Regions from separate parts of the Vreelandella sp. 2A-K22 genome, predicted to be linked through region 1. Evidence: predicted binding sites of a transcription regulator. Region 1 holds the regulator's gene; each other region holds the start of a gene.

What was found. The regulator FNR, encoded in region 1, switches genes on or off when oxygen is low (the NO sensors DNR and NnrR bind a similar motif). The targets are predictions, from matches to a motif close to TTGATNTANATCAA.
Region 2: the regulator FNR is predicted to act here: its motif matches at 2,168-2,181, upstream of ACW17M_RS13710 (1,4-dihydroxy-2-naphthoate polyprenyltransferase).
Region 3: the regulator FNR is predicted to act here: its motif matches at 2,533-2,546, upstream of paaG (2-(1,2-epoxy-1,2-dihydrophenyl)acetyl-CoA isomerase PaaG).

What each region holds. Positions count from the first base shown of each region.
Region 1 is NZ_JBSUGC010000025.1:19,446-25,382, reverse strand. It holds gene ACW17M_RS23270 (heavy metal translocating P-type ATPase) at 1-1,146, shown strand, start outside; gene ccoS (cbb3-type cytochrome oxidase assembly protein CcoS) at 1,143-1,388, shown strand; gene ACW17M_RS23260 (sulfite exporter TauE/SafE family protein) at 1,385-2,077, shown strand; gene hemN (oxygen-independent coproporphyrinogen III oxidase) at 2,156-3,589, shown strand; gene fnr (fumarate/nitrate reduction transcriptional regulator Fnr) at 3,674-4,420, shown strand; gene ttcA (tRNA 2-thiocytidine(32) synthetase TtcA) at 4,413-5,333, opposite strand; gene ACW17M_RS23240 (3'-5' exonuclease family protein) at 5,596-5,937, opposite strand, start outside.
Region 2 is NZ_JBSUGC010000009.1:119,051-124,987, forward strand. It holds gene ACW17M_RS13700 (AzlC family ABC transporter permease) at 1-310, opposite strand, end outside; gene ACW17M_RS13705 (antibiotic biosynthesis monooxygenase family protein) at 809-1,111, shown strand; gene ACW17M_RS13710 (1,4-dihydroxy-2-naphthoate polyprenyltransferase) at 1,171-2,097, opposite strand; gene ACW17M_RS13715 (DoxX family protein) at 2,240-2,734, shown strand; gene ACW17M_RS13720 (isochorismate synthase) at 2,763-4,088, shown strand; gene menD (2-succinyl-5-enolpyruvyl-6-hydroxy-3-cyclohexene-1-carboxylic-acid synthase) at 4,094-5,845, shown strand; gene menH (2-succinyl-6-hydroxy-2,4-cyclohexadiene-1-carboxylate synthase) at 5,835-5,937, shown strand, end outside.
Region 3 is NZ_JBSUGC010000010.1:81,932-87,868, forward strand. It holds gene paaK (phenylacetate--CoA ligase PaaK) at 1-855, opposite strand, end outside; gene paaI (hydroxyphenylacetyl-CoA thioesterase PaaI) at 966-1,433, opposite strand; gene ACW17M_RS14655 (3-hydroxyacyl-CoA dehydrogenase NAD-binding domain-containing protein) at 1,426-1,593, opposite strand; gene paaG (2-(1,2-epoxy-1,2-dihydrophenyl)acetyl-CoA isomerase PaaG) at 1,595-2,386, opposite strand; gene paaY (phenylacetic acid degradation protein PaaY) at 2,974-3,573, shown strand; gene peaA (quinohemoprotein amine dehydrogenase subunit alpha) at 4,175-5,737, shown strand; gene peaB (quinohemoprotein amine dehydrogenase maturation protein) at 5,747-5,937, shown strand, end outside.

The DNA of each region.
Region 1 (5,937 bases):
GCCTGGTGGTTTATCGACCCCTCGAGGATGCTCTGGGTGCTACTTTCGGTGCTGGTGGTGACCTGCCCCTGCGCGCTGGCGCTGGCCACTCCCGCGGCACTGGCAGCTGGCCATGGCCAACTGCGAAAGCGCGGTGTCTTGATCACCCGCGCCGATGCCATGGAGACGCTCTCTAACGTTACCCGGGTGATTTTTGATAAAACCGGCACCCTGACCCGCGGCGAAATGCACCTTACCCAAACCCAGCCCTTTGGTGAATTAACCGCCGAGCATGCACGGGCCATTGCCGCCGCCCTTGAGGCCCACTCGGAACACCCGATCGCCCGCGCCTTTAGGCCGTTCCGGGATGCGACCCTGCAAGCCAAAGATATTCACAGCCACACCGGGCAAGGGCTCGAAGGGAGCCTAAACGGCGCTCGTTGGCGGTTGGGCAAGCCCGAATTTGCAATGGATAGCGCAATAAATGGCGCAATAGATAGCACCGAGGATGACGTCATAGCGGCGCCGGCCAAAGGTCAGTGGCTGCTGCTTAGTGAAAACGGTGCACCCCGCGCCTGGTTTGGCCTGCACGATGGCGTTCGCGACGACGCTGCCGCCACGATCAAAGCCCTCCAGACTCTGGGGTTAAGCGTGGAGCTGCTATCTGGTGACACCGAAGATGCCGTGGAAAGCCTGGCCGATCAGCTCAATATTGCCATCTGGCATGCGGGCACCAGCCCGGAAGGCAAGCTGGCCCGGATGAAAGAGCTTCAAGCCGCAGGCGAAACTGTGGCGATGATTGGTGACGGCATTAACGACGTGCCGGTGTTAGCCGGTGCCGATGTGGCGATTGCCATGAATGGCGCAACGGACCTAGCCCGCACCCGCGCCGACGCAGTGCTGCTCAGCCCACGCCTGATGCGGATTTTTGAGGCCATCGAGATTTCCCGCGCCACCCGGCGTATCATGCGCCAGAACATGATTTGGTCAGTGTGCTACAACTTTTCGGCGCTGCCGCTGGCGGCAATGGGTCTGGTGCCGCCCTGGCTAGCTGCAATTGGAATGTCGCTTAGCTCGCTAGTAGTGGTGGGTAATGCCCTGCGACTGTCGCGCTGGCGACCTCAGCCCGCGCCAACGCTCGACACCTCAACACCGGTGGCCGCATGACGATTCTTTATCTGTTGATCCCGCTTTCCCTGATTTTGCTGGGCCTCGCCGTCTGGGCGTTTTTCTGGGCGGTGAAAAATGATCAGTTCGATGACCTAGAAGGCCCAGCGCACCGCATTCTATTTGATGAGGATGAAAACGATCTTAGCCCTGAGCAGCGCCGCCAGCATCAGCAGGCAAAGCAAAAATCTTCCGAACCATCAGCGGCAGACACACCCGACGACCAAGAGCCTCGGCCATGAATCCAACGGGGCTTGATCTGCCGCCGCTAATGGCGGCGTTTGTGTTTGGCTTGATGGGCGGCGCCCACTGCATTGGTATGTGTGGCGGCATTATGAGCGCGCTCACCTTTGCAGTCCCCCCCAGCATGCGTCATCCGGCGCGCATGGGAGGCCTGCTGCTCAGCTACAACACAGGCCGCATTGTTAGCTATATGAGCGCAGGCGCGCTGGTGGCACTGCTAGGCACGCTGTTTTCCCTTTCTGCTACGGCACGCCTGCTACTCCAGGTATTTGCCGCACTGATGCTGATCTTAATGGCACTGTATATCGCCAACTGGTGGAAAGGGCTGCTCAAAGTGGAGGCCGTTGGCCGGCGACTATGGCGCTTTATCGAACCCGTGGGGCGTCGCTTGATGCCCGTAGTGCATATTCCCCAAGCCTTCGCCCTGGGAGCGCTCTGGGGCTGGCTCCCCTGCGGGTTGGTCTACTCCATGTTGGCCTGGAGCTTAGCGATTGCCGACCCGCTTCAGGGCGCTCTACTCATGGGCGCCTTTGGGCTTGGCACCCTACCTGCGCTGCTTGCCACTGGCCTGGCTGCCCGCCAGCTCAGCCATTTGATACGTCACCCCGCGACCCGCAGCGTGGCAGCGCTGACAATTATCGCTTTTGCACTGTGGCAACTGTGGACGCTTTCGGTACACAACCTCTAATAGCATGACGTGGCTCAACATTTACCTCCTAACCACGGGTTAGGCTAGCGGCATTTCCTAACGTCGGAGCGCCCCTTCATGCCCGTTCATACCCCTGCTGCCTTGCCTCTTGCACCCGCTGCTGCCGCAGCCCCTATGCAGCCGGTGTGGGACGAAGCGTTACTGAGTCGCTACGACACCAACGGCCCACGCTACACCTCCTACCCCACGGCGCTGTCGTTTCACGACCAATTTACCCCTGGCGACCTGACCCAGGCATTGGAGCGTAGCAATGCCAGTAAGCGTCCGCTCTCTCTGTACGTTCATGTGCCCTTCTGCCGCAAGATCTGCTTCTACTGCGCGTGTAATAAAATCGCTACCAAAAACACTGCCCTTGCCGAGCCCTATATAGCCCGGCTTGACCGTGAAATGGTGCTGACCGCACGCCACTTGGATACATCACGACCGGTGGAGCAGTTGCATTGGGGCGGCGGCACGCCGACATTTCTCAGTTTGAACCAGATGGGCGACCTGATTGATCGACTGGATGCACGTTTTGGTCTTTCATCGTCTGCTGATCGCGATTACGCAATTGAAATAGATCCTCGCGAAGCGGATGTGTTTACGCTGCGCCATCTCGAATCCCTCGGCTTTAATCGCATCAGCCTGGGCGTGCAGGATTTAAGCCCGCTGGTGCAGAAAGCGATTAACCGTATTCAGCCTCGGGTACTTACCGAAACGCTGATGGAGGAGGCGCATCGCCTGGGCTTTCGCTCGCTCAATCTCGACCTAATTTATGGCTTGCCATTTCAGACTGAAAAGAGCTTTGCCAACACCCTACGCCAGGTGATCGAGCTCAACCCGGCGCGCCTTTCTGTGTTTAATTACGCGCATATGCCCGAGCGTTTTGCCCCGCAGCGGCGCATTAATGTCGATGACTTGCCAGGCGGAGAAGAGAAGCTAGCGATTCTGCGCACCACCATCGAAATGCTCACCGCAGCTGGCTATGTGCATATCGGTATGGATCACTTTGCCCGCCCTGACGATAGCCTGGCTATTGCCCAGCGCGAAGGCTCGCTGCAGCGCAACTTCCAGGGCTACTCCAGCCATGCTCAGTGCGACTTAATCGGGCTTGGCGTATCGGCGATTTCGCGCATTGATGACGTCTATGCGCAGAACCCGAGCGATCTGGCAAGCTACGAAGCGACGCTGGATCAGGGGCAGCTTGCCACCGTGCGTGGCATACGCTTAAGTGATGACGACCTGATCCGGCGGGACGTGATTGAGCGGCTGATGTGCGATATGGGCATTGACCTGGCCGCCGTTAGTCAACGCTGGAACATCGATGCCCCCCGCTACTTTGCGCCAGCGCTTGAGCGCCTGCAGAGCGCCGAACAGGATGGCCTGCTGACCCGCCGCGGTGATCAGCTTAACGCCACGCCGACGGGGCGGCTGCTGATTCGCCATATAGCAATGGCGTTTGATACCCATCTTTCCGGGCAAACGGGACAACAGTATTCTAAGATTGTTTAATCACCTTATTGCAGGCATGCTAAAGCGACTATAATAAGTAAGGATTTTCTAATTGATAAGCGGGACCCTCTCAAGGAGCAAAGCATGTTGGAACCCATGAGCCGTCGGCGCTCGCTACTCCATGAAGCTCGCTGCCAAACCTGCAGTTTGAGCTCACTGTGCCTGCCACTTGCCCTTGAGCTGGACGACGTGGGGCAGTTCGACGCCATTATTCGTCGTCGCGCGCCGCTGAAAAAAGGCGAACCGCTGTTTCGTCAGGGCGACACCTTTACCAGCGTTTACGCAGTCCGTTCGGGCAGTTTGAAACAGATCACCGCCGAAGGTAACGGCAGCGAGCAGTTGACCAATTTCTACCTGCCCAGTGAATTGGTGGGGTTGGATGGCATTGACGAAGAGCATTACCCCGGTAGCGTTATCGCCCTGGAAACGACCACCGTCTGCGAGATTCCTTTTGACCGCCTGGACTTACTCTCGGAGGAGCTACCCGAACTGCGTGGCCAGCTTTATCGTAGCATGAGCAAAGAGTTGCGCGATGACCGGCGTATGATGCGGCTACTTTCGCGTAAAACCGCCGATCAGCGGCTAGCAAGTTTTTTGATTACCCTCTCGGATCGTTTTCGTCGCCGGGGCTACTCGCCTTACAGCTTTCGCCTCTCAATGCCCAGGGCTGATATCGGCAACTACCTGGGCTTAGCGGTGGAAACGGTCAGCCGCATACTAAGCCGCTTTCAGCAGCAGAGCGTGGTGGCGGTCTCCGGGCGAGAGGTCAACATTCTCGATATGCCGCGCTTGATTACCCTCGCCGAAGAGGAAGAGCAAACAGTTAGCTGACGTTAAAGGCTTGGATACGCCCCGCCAGTAGCTCTGCTTGCTTGGCCTCAAGGCCTTCAAAATCGAACAGGCTGCGGTCGGCCAACTGGGAAGGGGCAATGTTGGTGACAGCCTTGAACATGCTCTCCAGGCGGCCAGGAAACTTTTTGTCCCACTCGGCGAGCATCTCTTTGACCACCTGACGCTGCATATTAGGCTGTGAACCGCACAGGTTGCAGGGAATAATCGGAAACGCCATCAGCCGCGAAAACTCGGCGATATCAGCCTCTTTGCAGTAGGCCAACGGCCGAATAACGATATTCTTCCCATCATCGGATAGCAGCTTTGGCGGCATCGCTTTCAGGTTGCCGCCAAAGAACATATTGAGAAACAGTGTTTCGAGAATATCTTCCCGGTGATGGCCCAGGGCTATCTTATTGGCGCCAATCTCTTCGGCAAAGCCATACAACGAGCCGCGCCGCAGCCGTGAACAAAGCGCGCAGGTGGTTTTACCTTCCGGGGTTTTCTCTTTTACCACCGAGTAAGTATCGCGCTCGACAATGTGGTACTCCACGCCCTGCTTATCCAGATACGCAGGCAATACGTGCTCGGGAAAACCCGGCTGTTTTTGATCCAGATTGACCGCTACCAGCGAAAAATTGACCGGCGCATTGCGCTGCAAATTGCGCAAAATCTCCAGCATCGTGTAGCTGTCCTTTCCACCGGAGAGGCAGACCATTACGCGATCACCTTCATTGATCATTTGATAATCAATGATCGCATTGCCCACTTCTCGGCGCAGACGCTTTTGCAGCTTGTTAAATTCACGCTTCTGCTTCGCATCAGCCAGCTCAGGCTGGTCGTGCTCAGCGTCAGCTGGGGTGGCTCCAACCGTATCAAGGTGAGCAGGATCAAAGTGATCAAGAGTTTGCATGGTATAAGCACTGCCGAGGGTAGAAGGCGTGAGAGAAAAAAGTAATAACTATTCTAACAACACTCACCGCCTGACCCAACTAATCAGACGTAGCCACACAAGATATCGCAATTGGAAGTGACTATTTTGACCGCTGCACCATACCTCGGTGCGAGGGCAGCTTGGAGCGAGGGTCTTTTGTCATGGATGACAAAAGTAGCGCCCAGGGAGGGGTTCACAGCGCCCTCGCGGAAAGCTGTCCTCGCCACGACGAAAGAGACTACTATGCCACCTGCGCCATAATACGCTGCAGGCGCATATACAGCAGTGCGCTGGCGGTGGCCTCTCCAAGCACACTCTGCATGCCCATGACGGGTACTTGCCAGCATGCCAACGCCTGGGCGAAGCTGCTGGGCGCTTCGACCTCCGGGTGCAAACGGCGCAGTTGGCGCTGATGCAGTTTTGCCACATCGACCTGGGCGTTGGGCAGGGCAAAATTCAGCCGCTTACTGAGTAGTGCATTCAATGCTCCAATGCGCTTCTCTAACTGCCAGCCAACGATGGGCCGATTGCCGATAAATTCTACTAGCGCGCTCAAGTTATCACTATTTGGTGGCAGTATCTC
Region 2 (5,937 bases), on a different contig from region 1:
TTGAGCATGAAAGCGAAATTGCAAAATATCGGCTATTGATCATAGTGGTAACGAAAGCAATAGTTAAAAAACTGGCCCCAGACTCAGAGAGAGGTAGAGCGGCAAACTGCCCGCTCCCAGAAAAGCCTAGTAGGCTTACGAGAAAAATTTCGACAATGCTCCAGTCTGCTTTGTAAGCAGTAAAGCCGAATAGCATGCTAACAGGTGCTATTGCAAAGATGGCCGTCAATAGCAGCGGAAGCAGAACCCGATACTCTGCTGTATTTGAAGCAGAGAGCACTTTTTTGGTGTTTAAATATTTATTCATCATTGCCAATCACTTTTTCCCAAAATGTGAATTTTTTAGTTATGGCTAATGGGCTTACAGCAGAACATTGAAGCTAGCTGCTATGCTGGAAGCGTATGAGAAAAGTTGATAAGCGTATTGTAAGATCGTGCAGGTTTGTTGAGAGCGGAGTGAGTCTAGCCGTTATGGTTTTTCAATATTTTGTTTTCGTGCGTTGGCTTGGGCATCGCTGGCTGGCGAGTTTATCCACAATCACTTGGCTGGCTTCTTTGGTCGGGTTCAATGGCGAATACGGGCAACGTGGGGCCCGCCGCGGCTGCGTTAGCAAACGGCGCGTGATCATGAATGCGTACTCGCGTTTGAACCAAACGACCTGGATAGGTGCCTTAGCCATTAATAATACTGATACCTGACGGTTGAGAGCTATTCGTCACTATGCCATGACGTTACCATCAAGGTAGCGTTTGCGTAATCAATCCAGCAGGATCAACTCTGCAGGAACAAACTAGTAGGAGAGTAACGATGTATATCGCGATGAACCGTTTTCGGATTGCCCCAGGCCGCGAAGAGGATTTTTTAGAGGTGTGGCGTAACCGCGACTCTCACTTGGATGAAGTGCCGGGCTTTAAACAGTTCAAGATGCTGCAGGGTGAAAGCCAGGAAGATCACACCGTGTTTATCTCCCACAGCGTGTGGGAGTCGGAAGAAGCCTTCCGCGCCTGGACTAAGTCAGATGCGTTCCGGAAGGCCCATGCCAATGCCAAGTCACCCGAAGGTATTTATCTTGGCCCACCAAAGTTTGAAGGTTATGAGGTGGTGCTGTAAGGCGTGTACGGCTAAACGAAGCAGGTTGTCAGCGGGGTGGTTGCCCCGCTTTGGGGGCTTTAAAACAATGCCAAGCCAATAGAGAGCAGTACGCTATAAAGCAGCGTTGAAATGGCCGTTTTCTTCAGCATATTGGTTAGCATCTCGCCATCACGGGTATGGCTTAACGTTCTGGCTGCGTCAGTCAGTGGCTTGACCACCAGCAGGCAGCTCCATCCCACCCACGACACCGGCAGCGCAACTAAATAGTTCAAGGTAAGGAGCAGCGCCAATCCCAGCAGCGCCCAGTGGTAGCGAATCGCCTTAGTGCGGCCAAGGCGCACCGCCACGGTGATCTTGCCGTTACGCGCATCGCTTTCGATATCGCGCACGTTATTCACATTGAGCACGGCGGTTGCCAGCAAACCGCAGGCGGCAGCAGGTAAAAACGGCAGCCAGCCTAGTTGCTGTACATGTAGATAGTAGGTGCCCAATACGCCAAGCAGACCAAAAAACATAAAGACCGCAATGTCCCCAAACCCTCGGTAGCCATAAGGGGGGCCACCTAGACCAACGGTATAGGTCACTGCTGCCAACAGGGCCGCAGCCCCTAAGAGAATGAAGATGAGGATTTGCCCCCACTGATTTCCAAACGCGGCGACCAGCAATAATAGCCCCAGTAACGCGGCAACCGTGGCCGCAATGATCATTCCCGTGCGCATTTTTTCCGGGGTAAGCAAACCTGAAGAGACCGCTCTTGCAGGCCCTATACGCTGTTCGTCATCGGCACCCGATGCGGCATCACCGTAGTCGTTGGCTAAATTAGACAGCACTTGAAGCGCAATAGCGGTCAGCAGGGCAAGTACAAGTACTGCCATATTCAGAGCATCCACACTCGCGGCTAGCCCACTGCCCAGCAGAATGGAAGCACAGGCTAGCGGTAGCGTTCGGGGGCGAGCAGCTAATACCCAGGCTTGGTAGTGGCGGCACTTACTATTTTGATCCATTCCGTTGATATTCCTGTTGACCGTTTTCATTTAATAAACATTCGGCAATGTATGATTAAGTGCTAAAAAGTAGACCCATATCAAAACTAGCGGCGCTGTCTTCCCCCACACTGCTGGTCACCCTACACCAGGAGTTTACGCGATGATTGGCGACTTATTTAGACATAACAAATATATGGCGGTAGTTTGGTTACTGCTACGGCTCTATTTAGGCATCACCTGGCTAACCTTAGGCATCGGTAAAATGACCGGTGGCTTTAACGCCGAGGGCTTCTTAAGCAATGCTGTCGCCAACCCTGTGATGCGCGAGGGAAGCGCGGTTTACCCTAATTATGTCGCCTTTCTAGAGAATTTTGCGTTGCCCAATGCGGATGTCATTAATTTCATTATACCGCTGGGAGAAGTGTTAGTTGGCCTGGGTTTGATCGTTGGTGTGCTGACCTCGTTTGCTGCATTTTTCGCCATCGTGATGAACATGTCGTTTTTGATGGCAGGCACGGTGTCCACTAATCCATGGATGATTGCGCTGACTTTCTTGTTGCTGGTGGCGGGTGCCAATGCGGGGCGGTTGGGTGGCGATCGGTGGGTGCTGCCCTATATGAAAAAAAAGCTAGGCTTGAAGTACGCTGGTAGTTAATTGAAAACGCGGGTCTAACAGGCGAATTATGCACGTTACACACCCTATTGAAGCACTCAAACATCAGCTTGATGCGCTTCGTCATACGGATAAAAAAGGGTTTATGCGCCTAAATACGCCCTGTCAGGTCGGTAACCTGATGGGGTGGTTAAACGTGCAAAGCGTTTATCCCCGTCTCTATTGGCAATCCCGTGATGCTGGCGCCGTTGAGTATGCTGCGCTAGGGGTTGTTAGGGCGTTTGATTCGCTAGCCGCGCTGCAGGCCGACCTTGCCACACTGGCCGATAGTGGTGGCGAGCAGCCGGACTACTTCGGGGGCATGGCCTTCGACCCCGGTACGCCAGGGTGGGAGCACTTTCCGGGCTGCCACTTTTTGCTGCCGCGTATAGAGCTTAGGCGCCAGCAAGCGGGGGTGATGTTATCACTCAATCTGCGCTTTGATGATTGCTGCCCAGAGGCCGAGATAGCCCAGGCTCGTGCCTGTTTGGCTGCGCTGGAAGAGGAGCAACGGCTGCCTTGTTGGCTGCCTCATGTTTATCAGCGTGAAGACCATCCTGTGCAGAAAGAGTGGGCGGCGTCGGTAGAGCAGGTCACCCATCCTGATCACCTGAGTCACACACCCAAGGTGGTGCTCTCACGGGAGACGTGCCTAACCACACCTGAAACGCCCAGCCCTTGGGCGCTGCTAGCACGCTGGCAGGCCGGTGCCGCCGACTGTTTTCACTTTGGCGTCCAATTTACTCCCCATGAAGCCTTTATCGGCTGCCCGCCGGAACGGCTCTACAAGCGTGAAGGACGGCATTTAATGACCGAGGCGCTGGCGGGTACCACTCGCCGTGGGCGGGATGCCCAGCAAGATCAAGCGCTTGCCGATGAACTGCTTGCCGATAAGAAAAACAGTCTGGAAAACCAGTGTGTCTATCAGCAGCTTTTGACCCAGCTTGAGTCGCTCTCTTCTCAAGTGGACATGGGCGAGGCGCATATTGTTAAGCTGCGCTCGGTGCAGCATATCCGTCGTCTGATTCACGCCGAGTTGCACCGAGACGTCACCGACCAGCAGTTGCTAGCAGTGCTGCCGCCTACCCCGGCGGTAGGCGGCGTTCCCCGCGAGTCGGCGCTGGCATTTATTCGCCAACATGAGCGCCATCGACGCGGTTGGTATGCGGGCGTTTTCGGGCGAATTAGTCACACCAGCAGCGATCTGTCGGTGGCCATTCGCTGCGCCCATATCGGCCCAGAAGCGATTCGTCTTTATGCCGGTGCAGGCATTGTGGCAGGCTCCCAGCCAGACGAGGAGTGGCACGAACTGGATACGAAAATTGCTGACATTATGTCGCTGCTTGGGATGGGATAACGTAGATGACAGCACTGACATCGGACGGTTTTGTGAAGAGTGGTTTTATGGAAGAGTACGCCACCTTTAATCATATATGGGCGGCACTAATACTGGAGGAACTCTACCGCTTAGGCGTGCGCGATGTAGTCCTGGCGCCAGGCTCCCGTTCATCGCCTTTGACTATGTCCGCCAGCGAGCATGCCGGGCTGCGCTGCCACTGCCATTTTGACGAGCGTGGACTGGGGTTTATGGCGCTGGGCATTGCCCGGGGCAGTCAGCGCCCGGTCGTTATTATCACTACCTCAGGCACTGCCGTGGCCAACCTTTACCCGACGGTGGTGGAAGCAAATTTACTCGGCGTCCCGCTTATTGTGCTCTCTGCCGACCGCCCTATTGAACTGCTGGGTAACGGCAGCAATCAGGCGATTGATCAGCGGGATATATTCTCCCGCCACACCATTGTTCACCACGACCTGCCGCCGCCGGATGCTGAGATAAAAGCAGCGTTTCTACTCAGTACTGTTGATCAAGCTGTTGATCAGCAACGCCGTATGCCCGGGCCGATTCACATTAATTGCCGTTATCGCGAACCGCTTTACCCCGGCAACTGCCTGGTGGATACCGGTGATTATCTCGCCCCGCTAAGGGACTGGCTGACGACTTCAAAACCGTGGAGTGATTGGTCATTCAGTACTGCGGTTCCAGCGCTCAACAACGAGTGGGTAACGTTTGCCCAGCAGCGTGGCCTGATTGTGGTTGGCAGGGTTGATGACTCCCAGCAGGCGCAGCAGATTGTTGAGCTATCCAAGCAGTTGGGTTGGCCGCTACTGGCCGACATACAGAGCCAAATTCATTTTGACCCTCAAAATCTGATTCACTTTGATCTAGCGCTGAATGATGAGCGTTTCTGCGCTGAACTCGCCAAAGCCGAGGTACTGCTGCAGTTTGGTGGTCGGTTAATTTCGAAACGGCTAACGCAATTTATTGCCCAACAACCGTGGCAGGATGCCTGGTTGGTTGATCCGCTGCCCCAGCGGTTGGATCCCGACTACTGTGTTAAGCGCCGTTTGATATGCTCGCCCGCCGACTTTATAGCCGCTTTGCCAACGATACCTGAACAACCTCCCTGCCATCAGCTGGCCAGCCTCCAACGACGCACTAGTCAGCTTGTGGAAGAGCGCTGTACAGCATTCTCAGAGTTGGGTGTTTGTCACCTTTTAGCGCAGTTGGCTGAAGGGCAGTTGTTTATAGGCAATAGCCTGCCCGCGCGGCTAATGAATATGCTGGGTACGCATCGCCAAACGCCGGTACGGGTATTTGCCAATCGCGGGTCTTCCGGTATTGATGGTCTTATTGCCACGGCTTACGGCCTCAGTTGCACATGCTCAGAGCCGACTACTATTGTGCTGGGGGATACCAGCGCACTGCATGATCTCAACAGCTTGGCGCTGTTAAAGCAGGCCACGCAGCCTCTGGTGGTGGTTATCCTCAATAACGATGGTGGCAGTATTTTCCATATGCTGCCGGTGCCTAAAGAAGACGATCTGCTGGAGCGCTATTATCGCCAGCCCCACGGCTTGCACTTCGAGCATGCGGCGAAGATGTTTGGGCTTGGCTACTTCGCGCCAGAGTCACTGGATGCCTTTATGGCGGCCTACACTCAGGCTTTGCAGGCGGGCGTTACGTTGATTGAGATTAACGTGCCCCATCAGCAGGTGGCCAATGATCTCAAGCATCTTGGCGCAGCGATTCGAGGGGAGCCGCGTGAGCAGTAAACCTCAGGCGCCGACTCTGGTAATGCTCCACGGTCTGTTGGGCGATGCTCAGGACTGGGGTGAGGTCATCGCTGACTTGGAAGGCATCAACT
Region 3 (5,937 bases), on a different contig from region 1:
GGGTAGCACTTCACCGCTGACCGGGTCGATGATCTCGGGGTAGAAATGATCTTCCCAGATGGTCGGGCCATCTTTGGTCTCCAGGCACTCCATGCCTACGCCCGGGCCCATTACCTCAGAGAGACCGTAAATATCGAGGGCGTCGATGCCCAGGCGCTGCTCTAAGGCCGTGCGCATGCTGTCGGTCCAGGGTTCGGCACCGAAAATGCCGGTGCGAAGGGGCAGCGTGCGCGGGTCGATGCCCTGGCGATCCATCTCGTCCGCGATGTTGAGCATATACGAGGGGGTGACCATGATGATGTCCGGCTCGAAATCACGGATCAATTGAACCTGTTTCTCGGTCTGGCCACCCGACATGGGGATCACCGCGCAACCCAGGCGCTCGGCGCCGTAATGCGCGCCCAGCCCACCGGTGAACAGGCCGTAACCGTAGGCCACATGCACCTTGTCGTTGCGGCTGCCGCCAGCGGCGCGGATCGAGCGCGCCATCACATCAGACCACACATCAATATCGCTCTGGGTGTAGCCCACCACCGTCGGTTGCCCGGTGGTACCGCTGGAGGCATGGATGCGAACGATCTCGCTCATCGGCGTGGCCAACATGCCGAACGGGTAGTTGTCGCGCAAATCGGCCTTGGTGGTAAAAGGCAGTTTGGCGAGATCCGCCAGTGTCTGGATATCGTCGGGATGCACCCCAGCCTTGGCGAAAGACTGGCGGTAGAAGGGCACATTGTCGTAGGCGTGCTTCAGGCTCCACTTCAGGCGCTTGACCTGAGTGTCGCGCAGCTCGTCGACGCTGGCGGTTTCCAGGGGATCGAGAGTCGCGGTGTTGATACGCGTTGCGGGCTGATTCATCAGGGGGCTCCGATCAAGCTAGTTGTTATTGGACTAATTTCTAAATGCGCCATGGGCGATGAAATGGCTTTAGTAATGGGCTTATAAGCGCTCAATGATCAGCGCCTCTTTCATTGGTTATCTCCAGCGGCGGTGTCTTCCAGGCGGCGTACGCTGCCGCGAATTTTGTAGGAACGCCCGCGGAACAAGGCAACGGTATCGCCGTGCTGATTGCGCAACGTAATGTCGTAAATGCCGGTACGCCCGCGGCGGCTGCGCTCTTCGGCGGTGGCGGTGATCTCGTCGCCCAGCTGGCCGGGGCCGAGATAGTCGATACTGCAACCGGAAGCTACTGTGGCTTCGTCGTAGCTGTTGCAGGCAAACGCGAAGGCTGAGTCAGCCAGGGCAAACAGAAATCCGCCATGGCAGTTGCCGTGCCCCTGCACCATGTCCTGACGCACGGTCATGGTCAGTTCGGCGAAGCCGGGAGCCACGCGAGTAATGCGCATCCCCAGCCCTTGGCTGGCATGGTCGCGGGAAAACATTGCCGCGGCGCAGGCTTCCGCCAGTTGCTGCGGGGTCAGTTGGGAATCATGCATGGAAGCTTTCCTCGTATAGGGCTTCGAGCCGAGCAAACACCTGACGCTTGGCCCCAAGGTTCTCGACGATAGCCTCGATAACCAAACGGCTATCGGTCAAGGCATTAATGGCGCCTGTGCTGATGATGCTAATAGTGGCGGTAGAGAGAATGGCTGGCATATCACTCTCCCTTGAAGGTGGGGCGACGTTTTTCCATAAAAGCGCTAACGCCTTCGCGGTAATCTTCGCTGCGCCCAGCAAGGCGCTGAAGGTCGCGTTCCAGGTCGAGCTGTTCGTTGAAACTGTTATCGCTGCTGGCATGCAGGGCGCGCTTAATCAGCGCTAGGCCATGGGTTGGTTGAGTGGCCAGGTGGCGAGCCATGCTCATGGCTTCTTCTTGAAGCGCCTCATCGTCGACGCAGCGCCAGATCATGCCCCACTGTTCGGCGGTCTCGGCGGGGAGCTTGTCGCCCAGCATCGCCAGGCCCTTGGCGCGAGCCATGCCCACTAAATTAGGCAATGTCCAGGTACCGCCAGAGTCTGGAATCAAACCGATCTTACAGAAGGCCTGAATAAAGCTTGCCGAGCGCGCGGCCAATACGATGTCGCAGGCCAGGGCGATGTTGGCACCGGCACCTGCGGCCACGCCGTTCACCGCACAAATGGTCGGGAACGGCATGTCTTTAAGGGCGCGCAGCATGGGGTTGTAACGTTTCTCAAGCGACTCGCCGAGGTCGGGGGCTTCTGCGCCGGGCGCGACGCTACGGTCGGAAAGATCCTGGCCGGCGCAGAAGCCTCGACCGCTGCCGGTCAGCAGCAAAGCGCGAACGCTTGAGTCTTGGCGCACGGCTTTTAGCACCTTGCGCATCTCGGCATGCATTTCGGTATTGAAGCTGTTCAAGCTTTCGGGGCGGTTCAGCGTGATGCAGGCGACGCCGTCTTCCACGCTGTAAAGCAGGGGCGCTTGGCTCATGGGTAATGTCCTTGTGTCAGTGCCCTTGAAAAGTGGCAGGTCGTTTTTATTGGAAGGCGCATGCCCTTTTCGCGGTCGGCGGTGCCCGCCAGTGACCGTTCGGCCTGTGATCCACAGGATGAATCTCTGCCGAGTATAGATTTATTTTGATACACATCAATATTATATGGGTGATTATAATGTGTCGCTTATTGGTGTTGTTGGTAGTTTGTTATTTATTAACAATAACTTGTGTGACTTTTTTGCGAATATAAGATAATTGTTAGACGATGGTATAAAAAAACCAAGGTCGTCTAAGAACTGACTTATAGCCAGGGTAAATCGAGTTTTTAGATAGCGATGTTCCAATTCCTAAGTAGTCGGTGACAGGTAAAGTGTTTGATGTTTTGTTACGTAAAATATAATCTTTGTTTATATGACGTATCGAAAAGAGAGTGAGCACAGGAGCGCCCCATGACGCAATCAGCGCAGCAAAGGCGTGATAACCCTAGGTGGCTACACAACTGATGAGGCAGGGGCCGAACAGTTCGAAGAGCGGGCGATGGGGGCAGCACCCCACACGGCCAATCAAACTAACGGAGAGTGTTATGCCTTACTATCGACTTGAAGGGGTGACGCCGGTGGTACACCCGACCGCCTATGTCCATCCTACTGCGGTGTTAATTGGCGACGTAATCGTGGGCCCCAACTGTTATGTAGGCCCCGGCGCGGTGATGCGTGGTGATTTCGGGCGGCTGGTGCTGGAAGAGGGATCTAACCTTCAGGATACCTGTGTGATGCACGGCTTCCCAGGCTGCGTCACCAAGGTTGAGAAGGATGGCCATATCGGCCATGGCGCGGTACTGCATGGCTGCGTGATTGGGCGTGATGCCATGGTCGGCATGAATGCCGTGGTGATGGACGGCGCCAACATTGCCGAACGATCTATCGTTGCGGCGGCAGCGTTCGTTAAGGCGGGCTTCGAGTGTGAGCCCCAGTCACTTGTGATGGGGGCACCCGCAAAGGTTAAGCGCGCGCTGAGTGATGAAGAGTTCGACTGGAAACAGCAGGGTACCCAGGAGTATCAGCGCTTAGTGGGCCGTTGTCGGGACAGCCTGGAGCCCTGTGAACCGCTGGCAGAACTCGATGCTGACCGTCCAACCTTGCTGGCTGGTGATACTCAGCCCAAGCAGCAGACCTTAGCATAGCGTGGCAAGGCGATGCTGTTGGTATGGCTCGCTATCACAACCACATCACTCCCCCCTGGCGGGCCATCCCCCAACCCCAGCCATGGGTCGATGGCCCCAGGAGGCCTTTGTGATCGCCCCTGAAGGTGAAGAGATTCATTGTCACGAACACGGCCGGATCAACGTCTAGTTCCTCTGGGGCCGCTACGCTGCACTAGACGACACCGCTAGCTGCTGTGCGTGCGTCCTGGGCGGCAGCCCCAGGTTCAGGCAGAGGCACCGCAGCCCCATAACCCCCCCCTTGAGAGCCAAGTCTCAGACCTGAGTCGGTCGGAAAATCCGGGTGCCGCCACGTTCAATGTTGACCAAATTCGAAGAGGCAAAGTGTTTCAAGACCATACGCGACTGTCGCAACTTGGGGCACCGATTGTCGCTTGCTGGCCAAGCATCTAAAAAACTCGGGCAAGCAAATCACTTCAACCACATGAATAAAAAGAAGTTGTTGATAGTCGGCGCGGTCAATGCAAGTTGAATGGCACTGGCACATACCTTCGATGTTCGCCCGCGAAGACAACTGCAGACGAACATCACGACAACAATAATGCGTGGAGAACTCTCCGTGATGAGACATGCACTTCCCTCAGGGCTCTGTAGCCTAGCCCTGCTGCTGCCTACTGGCATCGTCTTGGCCTCTGCTGGCAGCGAGGCCGTCGACAGGTACTGTTCAGGCTGCCACCAGACCCAAAGTGGCCCCCAGAGCTGGAGCCGCATTAGTGCACAGCGCAAGACCCCGGAAGGTTGGGACATGACGATCGCGCGCATGCAGACCATGCACGGCCTGGAGCTGCCCCTGGAGGCGCGCCGGGATATCGTCAAGTTCCTCGCCGATACCCGCGGCCTGGCCCCTGAGGAGAGCGCGCCCCAACGTGAGCTGATCGAGCGACGCCTCAACCGTATCGAGTCTTTCGATCATCCCAGCTACCAGGAGATGTGTGCCCGCTGTCATACTGGCGGCCGCGCCCAACTGCAGCGCCGTCCCCAGGAAGAGTGGGAGAGACTGGTGCACTTCCATGTGGGCCAGTTCCAGACCATTGAGTACCAGGCCATGGCACGGGATCGTGACTGGTTCGATCTCGCCCTGAACGAGATCGCTCCCTGGCTGGCCGAGACTCAAAGTCTCGAAAATGAAGCCTGGGAGTCATGGCAGCAGGCCGAACAGACCTCTCCTGAGGGCGACTGGCAGCTCTGGGGGCACTGGCCCGGAGAAGGCGACTTTTATGCCGACGTGACTATTAACGCCGCTGAAGGCGAGGATGCCTACTCCCTTAGCCTGGACGGCGCTTTCACCAGTGGTCGCCCGCTCAGTGGCGAAGGCCAGGCCATCGTTTATACCGGCTACGAGTGGCGCGCCAACCTGAACCTCAACGGCCGTGATTTCAAGCAGGTGCTGGATCTCTCCGGCGTGCATCCCAGCGGGCGCATCTTCGATGATCATGACGATGCTTTTGGCATGATGGTGGAAATGGTGCCTCACGAAGCGGCCGAGTCTGCTGTGTTGGCCAGCCTGCCCGCCTCGCTCAAGGCCGGCGAGCGCAGCCGGCTGGTGCTGCTGGGCTACGGCCTTGGGGAGGGAGAGATCAATCTGGGGGAGGGCGTCACCGTGCGTAACGTGGTCGAACGTAGCGACATGCGCCTGGTGCTGGACGTTGAGGCCAGCACCGATCTTACGCCCGGCTGGTTGACTATGCAGATTGGCGAGATCAGCGCTGAGAAACTGCTCGCTGGCTACCGCACGGTGGATCGCCTGGAGGTGAGTCCAACGCTGGGGGTGGCTCGCATCGGCAACGATAAGACTCCGCCAGTGAGCGGCGTCTTCACCGCCGCCGGCTATCTGGATGGCGCCGATGAAGCCATCCCGCTGGGTCAGGTACCGGTACGTTGGAGCGTGTCCCCCTGGGACGAGATCGCCGAACGCGACGAGGATGCCAGGTTTGCTGGCATACTGGACGCCGCCACAGGGATCTTCTCGCCGGCCGGGGCCGGGCCCAACCCGCTGCGCCAGTACAATGCCAACAGCGTGGGCAACCTGCGGGTGACCGCCAGTGTGGTGGGGCAGGAGGCGATGCAGGACGAAGCCCAACTGATCGTTACCGTGCAACGCTGGAACAACCCACCGCTTCGCTAGGAGATCACCATGGGAATCTTACAAGCCATACCCGAGAACCTGCATCGGATGGAAGTGGAAGGCCAGCCGCTGTGGTTCCATATCCCCACCACCAGCCTGTTTGCCCCGGATGCCCTCAGCGAGGAGCTGCTGGCTCTGGCCGGGCGAAAGGAGGGGCTCGACAGCGGGGCGCTGCCGGGACATCTGACACATCAGGTCAG